DNA from 2 places in the Janthinobacterium sp. BJB301 genome. Region 1 is predicted to be linked to the other one. Evidence: predicted binding sites of a transcription regulator. Region 1 holds the regulator's gene; the other holds the start of a gene.
What was found. Region 1 encodes FliA, which starts transcription of late flagellar genes. Its sites were predicted from a motif close to CTAAAGTTTNNNNNNNNNNNGCCGNTA; they were not measured.
Positions count from the first base shown of each region.

Region 1 (5,109 bases):
CAGTTCGCCACGCCGCAGCGTCCGGCCGCCCCGGCCCAGCGCCCGGCCGCGCCACGTCCTGCCGCACCGCGCCAGGCTGCCTCCGAGCCAGTGGACATGGCCCGCATGCAGCAGATGATGGCCAGCGCGCTGGCGCACGTCAAGGAAAACGCCGCCGCCGAGATGAGCGGCATGATGAATGAAATCCGCGCCATGCGCGGCATGATGGAAACCCAGCTGGCGGAAATCTCGTGGGGTTCGACGCAGCAGCGCGAGCCGCAAAAAGCCGTCGTGCTGCGCGAAATGCTGGCCGCCGGCTTCTCGGCCAGCCTGGCGCGCTACCTGATCGACAAGCTGCCGGCCGGCCTCGATGGCGCGCAAAGCATGCGCTGGATCAAGACCGTCCTCAGCCGCAACCTGAATACGGTGGCCAATGAAGACGCCATGCTGGAGCAGGGCGGCGTGTTTGCCCTCGTGGGCCCGACCGGCGTCGGCAAGACCACCAGCACGGCCAAGCTGGCGGCCCGCTGCGTGATGCGCCACGGCCCGGAAAAACTGGCCCTGATCACCACCGATGCCTACCGTATCGGCGCGCACGAACAGCTGCGCATCTACGGCAAGATCCTCGGCGTGATGGTGCATTCCGTGAAGGACGAGGCGGACTTGCGCATCGCCCTGAAGGAATTGAAGAACAAGCATACGGTGCTGATCGATACGGTGGGCGTGAGCCAGCGCGACCAGATGGTCACGGAACAGGTGGCCATGCTGTCGGGCGCCGGCGCCGATGTGAAACGCCTGCTGTGCCTGAACTCCACGGCGACGCAGGAAACGTTGAACGAAGTGGTGCGCGCCTACCAGGGCAGTGGCCTGGCCGGCTGCATCATGACCAAGCTCGATGAAGCGGCCTCGATCGGCAACGTGCTCGACGTGGTGATCCGCCAGAAGCTGAACCTGTTTTATGTGTCGAATGGCCAGCGCGTGCCGGAAGACCTGTACCTGGCCGACCGCGGCTACCTGATCGACCGCGCCTTCAAGCTCAAGCGCGATGCGGCGGCCACGCAGTTTTCCGATGCCGAACTGCCGCTGCTGATGGCGCAGGCGGCCGCCCGCAACAATGAAGCGCGCGGGGTGCACCTTGGCTAATTTCGATTTCGACCAGGCCGAAGGCTTGCGCCGCATGCTGGCCGGCCCGCAGCCGCGCGTCATGACGTTCCTCTCGGCCACGCCGCAGGACGACAAGGGCGCCATGCTGGTCAACCTGGGCGCGTCGCTCGTCTACGGCGGCAATGACGTGCTGCTGCTCGACGCCAGCGGCGGCAGCGATGGCGTGGCGGCGCGCCTGGGACTGGCGCACGGCGCCAGCCTGCGCGACGTGGCGCGCCAGCAGTGCGGCTTGAACCAGGTCATCCACCAGGTGCCGCAAGGCTTCGGCGTGGCCAGCCTGGGTGCGCGCAACCATTTGATGGACAGCATGGACTATGCGGGCGAGGACGAACTGCGCCGGCTGGGCAAGACGTTCGAGGTGATGGCGCGCCAGAGCGGCATCGTGCTGGTCGACGGCGTCGTGGCCGACGAGGGCGATTGCTTCCCCGTGCCGCTGATGGCGTCGTCCGATATCGTCGTGCAAGTCTCGACCAGCGCCACCTCGATCAAGGCGGCGTACTGCCTGATCAAGCGCCTGAGCCAGGAGCTGGGACGCCGTCCGTTCGGCATTCTCGTCACCGGCGCTTCCGAATCCGAGGCAAAAGTGGTATACGATAATATGGCGCAGGCGGCGAGCCGCTACCTGGCCGTGAAGCTGACCTCGATGGGTTCGGTGCCTGCCGACGAGTATCTGCACCGCGCGGCGCGGCTGGGCCGCAGCGTGGTCGATGCGTTTCCGCTGGCGGGCGCGTCGGTGGCGTTTCGCGGACTGGCCGAGCGGCTGGCCCGTTCGGCGGCACCGGTGCTTGGCGGCACCTTGTACCAGACGGGGAGCCCGCACCAGTTCAGCGCCTGAATCGAACCGTAGCACCAGATAAGATGAGAAAACAATAAGCAGCCTATGTACACGGTCAAAGGGAAATCGAACAAGGACTATTTGCTGACGGAGCACATTCCGCTGGTGAAGCGTCTGGCGCACCATATGAAGGCGAAATTGCCGCCTTCGGTCGAGGTCGATGACCTGATCCAGGCCGGCATGATCGGCCTGCTCGATGCCATTAGCCGCTATGAAGAGACGCATGGCGCGCAGTTCGAGACGTATGCCGTGCTGCGCATCCGCGGCGCCATGCTCGACGAATTGCGCACCAGCGACTGGCTGCCGCGCAGCATGCGCCAGAACATGCGCAAGATCGAAGAGGCGATGAGCACCCTGCAGCAGCGCCTCGGCCATCCGCCGACGGAGTCGGAAGTGGCGAAACTGCTGAAAATGTCGCTGGCCGACTACCAGGAAATGCTGGGCGACGGCGGCGGCCACCAGCTCGTGTACTACGAAGACTTTCATGACCCGGACGGCAATGACAGCTTCCTCGACCGCCACTGCGTGGACGAGGACAGCGATCCCTTGCGTTCCCTGCTCGATACCGATTTCCGGCAATCCGTGATCGATGCCATCGACGCGCTGCCACCACGCGAGAAAATACTCATGGGCCTGTATTACGAAGAAGAGCTGAACCTGAAGGAGATCGGCGCGGTGATGGGCGTGTCGGAATCGCGCGTCTCGCAGCTGCATACCCAGGCCGTCGCGCGCCTGCGCGCAACCTTGAGGGAGCAGGCGTGGACTGGTCCAGCGTAATCGGGCTGGCGCTGGCGCTGGCGGGCCTTTTGGTCGGCCAGGCACTGGAAGGCGGCAAGATGGCCTCCCTGCTGCAGCCGGCCGCCTTTGCCATCGTTGTCATCGGCACCTTCGGCGCCGTGCTGCTGCAAACGCGGCTGCGCACCTTCGTGCGCGGCCTGGAAATGCTGCGCTGGGTGTTTTTGCCACCGGCCGACACGCGTGCCGCGCTGGCGCGCGACATCGGGCAGTGGAGCCTGACGGCGCGGCGCGACGGCCCGCTTGCGCTCGAGCGCCTGATGGAAAACACGGCCGACCGCTTCAACGCCAAGGGCTTGAGGATGATCGTCGACGGCATCGCGCCCGACAAGCTGCGCCAATTGCTCGACGTGGAAATCTCCGCCTATGAAATGGCCGAACGCCAGGCCGTCAAGGTGTGGGAATCGGCGGCCGGCTATTCGCCGACCATCGGCATCCTGGGCGCCGTGCTGGGCCTGATCCACGTGATGGAAAACCTCACCGATCCGAGCAAGCTGGGCGGCGGCATCGCCGTGGCGTTTGTCTCGACGATTTATGGCGTCGGCCTGGCCAACCTGCTGTTCCTGCCGGTGGCGAATAAACTCAAGGCCATCGTTTCGCGCCGCGTGGTGCAATATGAAATCACGGCCGCCGTGCTGTACGACATCGCCACGGGCGACCATACGCGCATCATCGAAGAGCGCGTTTCCAGCCTGCTGCACGAGCACTGACCATGATGCGGCGCGCGCGCAGGAAGTATGACGAGGAACCGGACAACCAGGACCGCTGGCTGATCTCGTACGCCGACTTCATCACCCTGCTGTTCGCCTTCTTCGTTGTCATGTACGCGATTTCGCAAGTTAACGAAGGCAAATACCGCGTCTTCCAGAATGCCATCGGCCAGGCCTTCAGCCTGGAAAAGGGCGCGCCGCCCATCATCATGGAAGCGCCGCAAGCCATTCCGCTGCCGAACCCGGCCCTGAAACGCCGCACGGAAGCCATCCGCCGCGAGCGCGAACACATGACGCGCCTGGCGCAGGACCTGACCTCCACCCTGGCGCCGCTGGTGAAGGAAGGCAAGGTGCGGGTCACGCAGACGAGCCGCGGCGTGAGCGTGGAAATCAATGCCAGCGTGCTGTTCGACCCGGGCGCGGCGCGCCTGACGGTGGAATCGGACCAGGCCCTGCGCGCCGTCGCCGTGCTGCTCAAGGACGATACGCACGACGTGCAGGTGGAAGGGCATACGGACGTGCAGCCGATCAGTAATTCCAACTTTGCCTCGAACTGGGAATTGTCGGCCGCGCGCGCCAGCGCCGTGGTGCGCCTGTTCATCGCCAGCGGCGTCAAGGCGTCGCGCCTGACGGCCGTCGGCCACGCCGACAACATCCCCGTGGCGCCGAACGAAACGCCGGAAGGGCGCGCGCGCAACCGCCGGGTCGCCGTGACGATTTTGTCGGGCATTCCCGAAACGGTGACGGAAGTGCCGACGGCGCCGGTGGCGCCTGCGCCTGCGCCGGCCAACTGACGCTCGTCAACTGCGGGCTGCCGCTTGGTACAATCGCGCTTTCTTCCTCTTTTATCGTTCCCTCATGAAAAGCAGCTCCCAGGGCGGTCTCGTCTATTCCACCGAAACGGGCCGCATGTGCCCCGCCTGCCGCCAGCCGCTGGCGCAATGCGCATGCAAGGCGCAAGCCAAGGCGGCGCCCGCGGGCGATGGCGTGGTGCGCGTCTCGCGCCAGACCAAGGGCCGTGGCGGCAAGAGCGTCACCGTGGTCAAGGGTTTGCCGCTGGACGCCATGGCGCTGGCCCTGCTGGGCAAGCAGTTGCGCACGCAGTGCGGCTCGGGCGGCACGGTCAAGGATGGCGTGATCGAGGTGCAGGGCGACCATGTCGACACCATCCTGGCCGCGCTGGTCAAACTGGGCCACCAGCCGAAAAAGGCCGGCGGCTGAGCGTGCGGAGGCGTGCGGGGCTGTGCCGCAGGCCTGTGGTAACGTGCATTTCCTTTTATGCGCCACCTCATCATGAATAGCAAACTGACCGGCATCGCCAGCGCCGCTGCCATCGCGGCGGTACTGGCGCTCGTGTACTGGCCCGCACCCGACGCCGGCGCGCCGCAAGCGGATGCGGCTGCCGCCAGCGCGCCGGCGGGGCGCAGCCTGGCGTCGTATCTGAATATCGACGCCGCCCCCGTCGCCGATGCCGCGCCCGTTCCCGTGACCCTGGGGCGGCAGCTTGCGCGCCTGGCCGCCAGCGGCAGGGCGGAAGACGCGTATGCGGCGTTCAGCCTGATCGACGACTGCATCGTCTTCCAGCACGAAGGGCGCTTGCCGGGCATGGAATTCGAACTGGGCCGC
Region 1 is NZ_PDZJ01000002.1:353,922-359,030, reverse strand. It holds gene flhF (flagellar biosynthesis protein FlhF) at 1-1,122, shown strand, start outside; gene CSQ91_RS14930 (MinD/ParA family ATP-binding protein) at 1,115-1,978, shown strand; gene CSQ91_RS14925 (RNA polymerase sigma factor FliA) at 2,024-2,755, shown strand; gene CSQ91_RS14920 (flagellar motor protein) at 2,737-3,483, shown strand; gene motD (flagellar motor protein MotD) at 3,489-4,277, shown strand; gene CSQ91_RS14910 (translation initiation factor Sui1) at 4,342-4,704, shown strand; gene CSQ91_RS14905 (hypothetical protein) at 4,777-5,109, shown strand, end outside.

Region 2 (5,109 bases), on a different contig from region 1:
GGCGTGGCAAGACCGCGGCGTGATCATCCTGTGCCGCACCTCGAACCCGGGCGGCTCGGACCTGCAATTCCTCGACACGGATGGCGTGCCCTTGTACCAGCGCGTGGCGCGCCTGGTGGCCGACAAATGGAACAAGAATGGCCAGTGCGCGCTCGTCGTCGGCGCCACCTTCCCTGAAGAACTGGCGCAGGTGCGCGCCATCGTCGGCGACATGCCGCTGCTGGTGCCCGGCATCGGCGCACAGGGCGGAGACATTGCCGCCACGGTCGGCGCGGGCCAGACGGCCAACGGCATGGGCATGATGATCAGCTCCTCGCGCGCCATCATCTATGCCACGCCGCAGGCGGGCGAAGACTACGCCGACGCGGCACGCCGCGTGGCCATTGAAACGCGCGATGCGATCAATGCGCATCGTTCGGTTTAAATTGCATGCATAAAAAATGCCGGGCTAGCCCGGCATTTTTCATTGCTAGGTCAGCTTGGCCGCATGGCGTAAGCCGACATGAGTCGTCGTCGGCACTTGTCGGATTACGCTTCGCTGATCCGACCTACCCGACTTTCAGTCGCGCATGGGCGCCACCATCTCCACGTAATCGTACAACTCACCCAGAATTTCCTCGCCACGCTCATCCACGGATTCCGACAGCACGTCGATTTCCGTAAACAGCATTTCGATGGTGCGGGCGCCGCCGTCGCCGTCGAACAGGCGGGCAGCGCGGTGCTGCTCCCAGCGCAGGCTTTCCGCTTCGCTCAGGGTTTGCGGGAAATTGCGGGCGCGGTAGCGGAACAGCAGTTCCTGCAGGCGTTCGTCGGCAAACGAAGGGCGGGCCGTGGCCAGCTTGGCCGGCGTGTCGCGGCGCAGGGATTCGAGCAGGCGGCGGTCGTCGTTGCTGACGAAACCATTGTACAAATCCTCATCCACGTCCAGCGCGACATTCGCGCCCGGGCGCAGGAACACTTCGGCCCAGATGGCATCCATGTTCGGCGCCGTGGCGGCCAATTGCGCGTTGACCTTCGCCGCGTCCAAGTCGATGCCCCATTGCGCGGCCATGGCCGGCGACAGGGTCTTTAAATTGCCAACCAGCATGGGGGACTTGTTCAGGTGCACGCTTTTCACGGGCAGGCGCGTCATGCCTTCCGGCATGGCCTCCTTGCGCGTGAACAAACGCGTGCGGATGGTGTCCGCGTCCAGGGCGAACAGTTCGCGTGGATCGTAGGCGCAATCCCAGACGAGGATTTCGTTTTTATTGCTCGGATGCGTGGCCAGCGGCCAGACGACGCCCAGGCAGCCCCGTTCGGCGGGGAACATGCCGGACACGTGCAGGAAAGGCTGGCGCTCGCTGGCGGCCAGGTGCATGCCCATTTCGCTGGCGACCCTGTCTTTCTTGTGCAGTGCCAGGCAGAATTCGAACAGTTTCGGCTGTTTTTCCTTGATCAGGCGCGCCAGGGCGATGGTGGCGCGCACGTCGGACAGCGCATCGTGCGCCGCTTCGTGGACCAGGCCATTGGCCTTGCTCAAGTGTTCCAGCCTGAAACTGGTCTGGCCATCGTCGCGCTTCGGCCATTCGATGCCTTCCGGGCGCAGCGCGTGCGTCATGCGCACCACGTCGAGGATGTCCCAGCGGCCGCAATGGTTTTTCCATTCGCGCGCATACGGGTCGATCAGGTTGCGCCAGAACAGGAAACGCGTGACTTCATCGTCGAAACGGATGGTGTTGTAGCCCACGCCGATGGTGCCCGGCTCCGAAAAGGCCGCCTCGATGGTGGCGGCGAACTGGTGTTCGGGTACGCCCAGCTGCAGACACTGCTGCGGCGTGATGCCCGTGATCAGGCACGATTGCGGGTCGGGCAGGAAATCATTGGCGGGCTGGCAATACAGCATGATCGGGTCGCCGATCTCGTTGAGCTCGGCATCCGTGCGGATGGCGGCGAACTGGGCCGGGCGGTCGCGGCGCGGCTGGGCGCCAAAGGTTTCGTAGTCGTGCCAAAGAAAGGTTTGGTTAGTCATTGATGGTCGTTACTTGATGGGTTATCCGGGCCCGTGAAAGGGCCGCTGCTACAGTTTTCTGAAAACCTGCCGATACTACACGAGAGGATGGTCATCATCGCGTTTCCCGCATGGTGGCATACATTGCCTGTTCAAGGAGGTCTATCGTGTCAATTCCCATCGCCGCAAGCGGCAATTCCACCCCTTCCGTGACTTCCGTCAGTACGGGCGTTGCCGGCAAGGACGATAAAGTCCAGCAAAAGGACGGCGTCAAGACTGAAATGAGCGTTAACGACCGCACCAAGCTGCAATTGAACGCGTCCATCATGCAGGCGTCGCTGAACGTGTCGATCGGTTCCGAGAACGAACCGCTGGCGCTGCTGTACAAGACGGCCATCACCAACATCAATGAAGCGCTGAAGGGTCAGTACGGCGAGGACGCGATCCAGAACGCGGCTTCGCAGGATAACAGCGCCGAAGCGACGGCGAACCGCATTGTATCGCTGTCGACGGGGTTTTTTGATGCGTTCAAGAAACAGAATCCCGGCATGGACGACGATACGGCCCTGAGCAAGTTCATGGACACCATCAGCGGCGGCATGGAAAAAGGCTTCAAGGAAGCGCGCGATATCCTCGGCGGCTTGAAAGTGTTGCAAGGCGATATCGCCGGCAATATCGACAAGACGTATGAACTGGTGCAGAAAGGCTATGCGGACTTCATCGCCGCGCACAGCAGCAAGAAGGATGATGCCGCCAAGCCGGCCGACAGCAAGGCTGCCTGAATTACAGCATGACGCGGTTGCGGCCTGAGGCTTTTGCCCGGTACAGCGCCGCGTCGGCCGCGGCGATCAGCGCATGGTCGTCCTGTTCGGCCGCCAGGCTGGCCACGCCGAAGGAACCCGTGATGTGCGGCAAGGCGCTGCGCATGTCGGCGAAGATGACGGCGAGCTGCATGCGCTCGCACAGGCGCTCGGCGACCCGCAGGGCCACGTGTTCGTTGGTATCGGGCAAGATCACCATCATTTCCTCGCCACCGTAGCGCACGGCAAAATCCGTGGGCCGCAGGGCCGCGCCCAGCACTTGCGCGGCGATGCGCAATGCCTGGTCGCCCGCCTGGTGGCCGTGCGTGTCGTTGAAGCGCTTGAAATGGTCGAGGTCGATCATTACCAGCGACAGCGGAGAGCCGCTGGCGTGGGCCGTGACGATCATGTTCGGCAGTAAATCCGTCAGCCAGGCGCGGTTGTACAAGCCCGTCAGGCTGTCGACCATCGACAGCTGGCGATAGAATTCGCCCAGTTTCTGCCGGCGGCGCAGCAGGGCGTTGGCGGCGCGGATGCGGAAGGACAGCAAGCGCAGCAGGTTGCGCGCCAGGCCGTTCGACTGCTCGATCAATTCCCAGACGATGGCCGCGTCGATTACCAGCAAATCGGTTTCTTCCAGGGCGGAAATGGCGGCCAGGTTGCTCGCTTCATCGAGCACCGATTGTTCGCCCACGCTTTCGCCGGGCAAGACCTTGCTGACGGTGCCGTCATCCATGCCCGTGTGGGTGTCGGCGGCCACGGCCAGCGAACCGCGCAGGACGATGTACAGGCTGGCGCCTTGCGTATCGGCAATGGCTTCGCCCGCTTCTAGGCGCATGACGGGGCAGGGCGCCAGCATGGCAGCCGTCTGGCTATCCGCCCCATCGCGAAATAGCTGTAAATCGCCGATGTTGCAGCCTGAAGCGCCGAAGTTGCCGATCTGTTCCACAATCACACTTTCAAAAAGCCGGCGCGCGAGCAGGGTGCCGGTATCTTCATGATAGCGTAAAGCAGCCTTGGCTGTAACGGCAAAGGCTTGCTTGAGGTCACTTACTGTGAGAAATACGACAATTATTTCATTGCCGCGTTAATACGCTGGAACACTTGCTGTTTTAGTATGGATGTTGCTGCGCGTGAACTGCGGGGGCAGATGTGCAAAGGCAGCCTTGAACGGCTGCCTCAGTCTCTGGAAATCCTGCGGGTGGGGAGTTACTCGGCGGTTTCTTCCGCTTCGGCCGTATCGATCACGGCATTCTTGCCGGTGGCGTGGCGCTTGCTGTCTTGCAGGCGGCCCAGGGCGCTATCGATGGCGCGTTTCAGTTTATCGGTGGCGCCGGCAACGGATTGATGCACGGTGGCGTTCTGTTCGGTCACGGCAATCGGTTGATAGCCAGCAACGCGTGCTTCCATGACGCAGCGGATATCGTCGGCGCCGCCTTTCGGGCCATTCGTATCGCTGATGTGGACTTCGATGCGGGTCAGGTTGTCGCGGAAGCGGTTCAGTGCGCTTTCAAGTACGGATTGCACATGTTCGTTCAGTCCAGCGGTGTTGGCGATGGTGCTGTCGGTATGAATATTGATTTGCATATGCTTACTCCTGTCAATTCAAAAAAAACCCATCTCAGGCGTGATGCGGCCTGGTTGCTGCCTCATGCACATGACCTCGTGCATGGAACTTATCTTACTCCTCTTTCCAGTATTTCAAGAGGGTGCGCACGATTAAGATGGGCTTAACCCTTCAGCCAGGTCAAGTTTCCACTACGAAATTATTTACCCTCAGCCATTGATGAGGCCGGCCGCGATATTGATCGACAGCCCCAGCACGACCAGGTTGAAGAAAAAGCTCAGCACGGATTGTCCCAGCACGATCTGCCGCATCATGCGCGTCTGCACGGAAACGTCCGACGTTTGCACGGCCACGGCGATGGTGAAGGCGAAATACAGGAAATCCCAGTAATCGGGGTCTTGTTCGTCGTCGGGAAACTTCAGGGGGCGCAGTGCGGGGTCGGCCTGGTAATACAGGTGGGCGTAATGAAAGCAGAACAGGGTACCGACGAGGAACCAGGAACCGACCAGGGTGAGGATCGTCAGGCCGTAGTGCAGCGCGCGCTCGTCCGGCGCCATGTCTTTCATCGAGGACAGCTGCGAGACGATGGCCACCAGGCTCATCACGGATGCGACGGACAGGGCCGACAGGACGGTTGCCGCCCGCTCGTCCTGGCGCGCCGCCATGGCTTTCACCTTGTGATGGTTGGCGCGCATCATCATCCAGGCCATCGTCGCCAGATAGAACCAGACGGCCACGTTCCACGCCGTCAGCAA
Region 2 is NZ_PDZJ01000003.1:333,050-338,158, reverse strand. It holds gene pyrF (orotidine-5'-phosphate decarboxylase) at 1-424, shown strand, start outside; gene sbcB (exodeoxyribonuclease I) at 560-2,008, opposite strand; gene CSQ91_RS20895 (DUF5610 domain-containing protein) at 2,155-2,769, shown strand; gene CSQ91_RS20890 (GGDEF domain-containing protein) at 2,771-3,736, opposite strand; gene CSQ91_RS20885 (HPF/RaiA family ribosome-associated protein) at 3,997-4,374, opposite strand; gene CSQ91_RS20880 (DUF1345 domain-containing protein) at 4,564-5,109, opposite strand, start outside.
Region 2: a site for FliA is predicted at 2,057-2,083, ahead of CSQ91_RS20895 (DUF5610 domain-containing protein). Genes of this name have one in related genera too.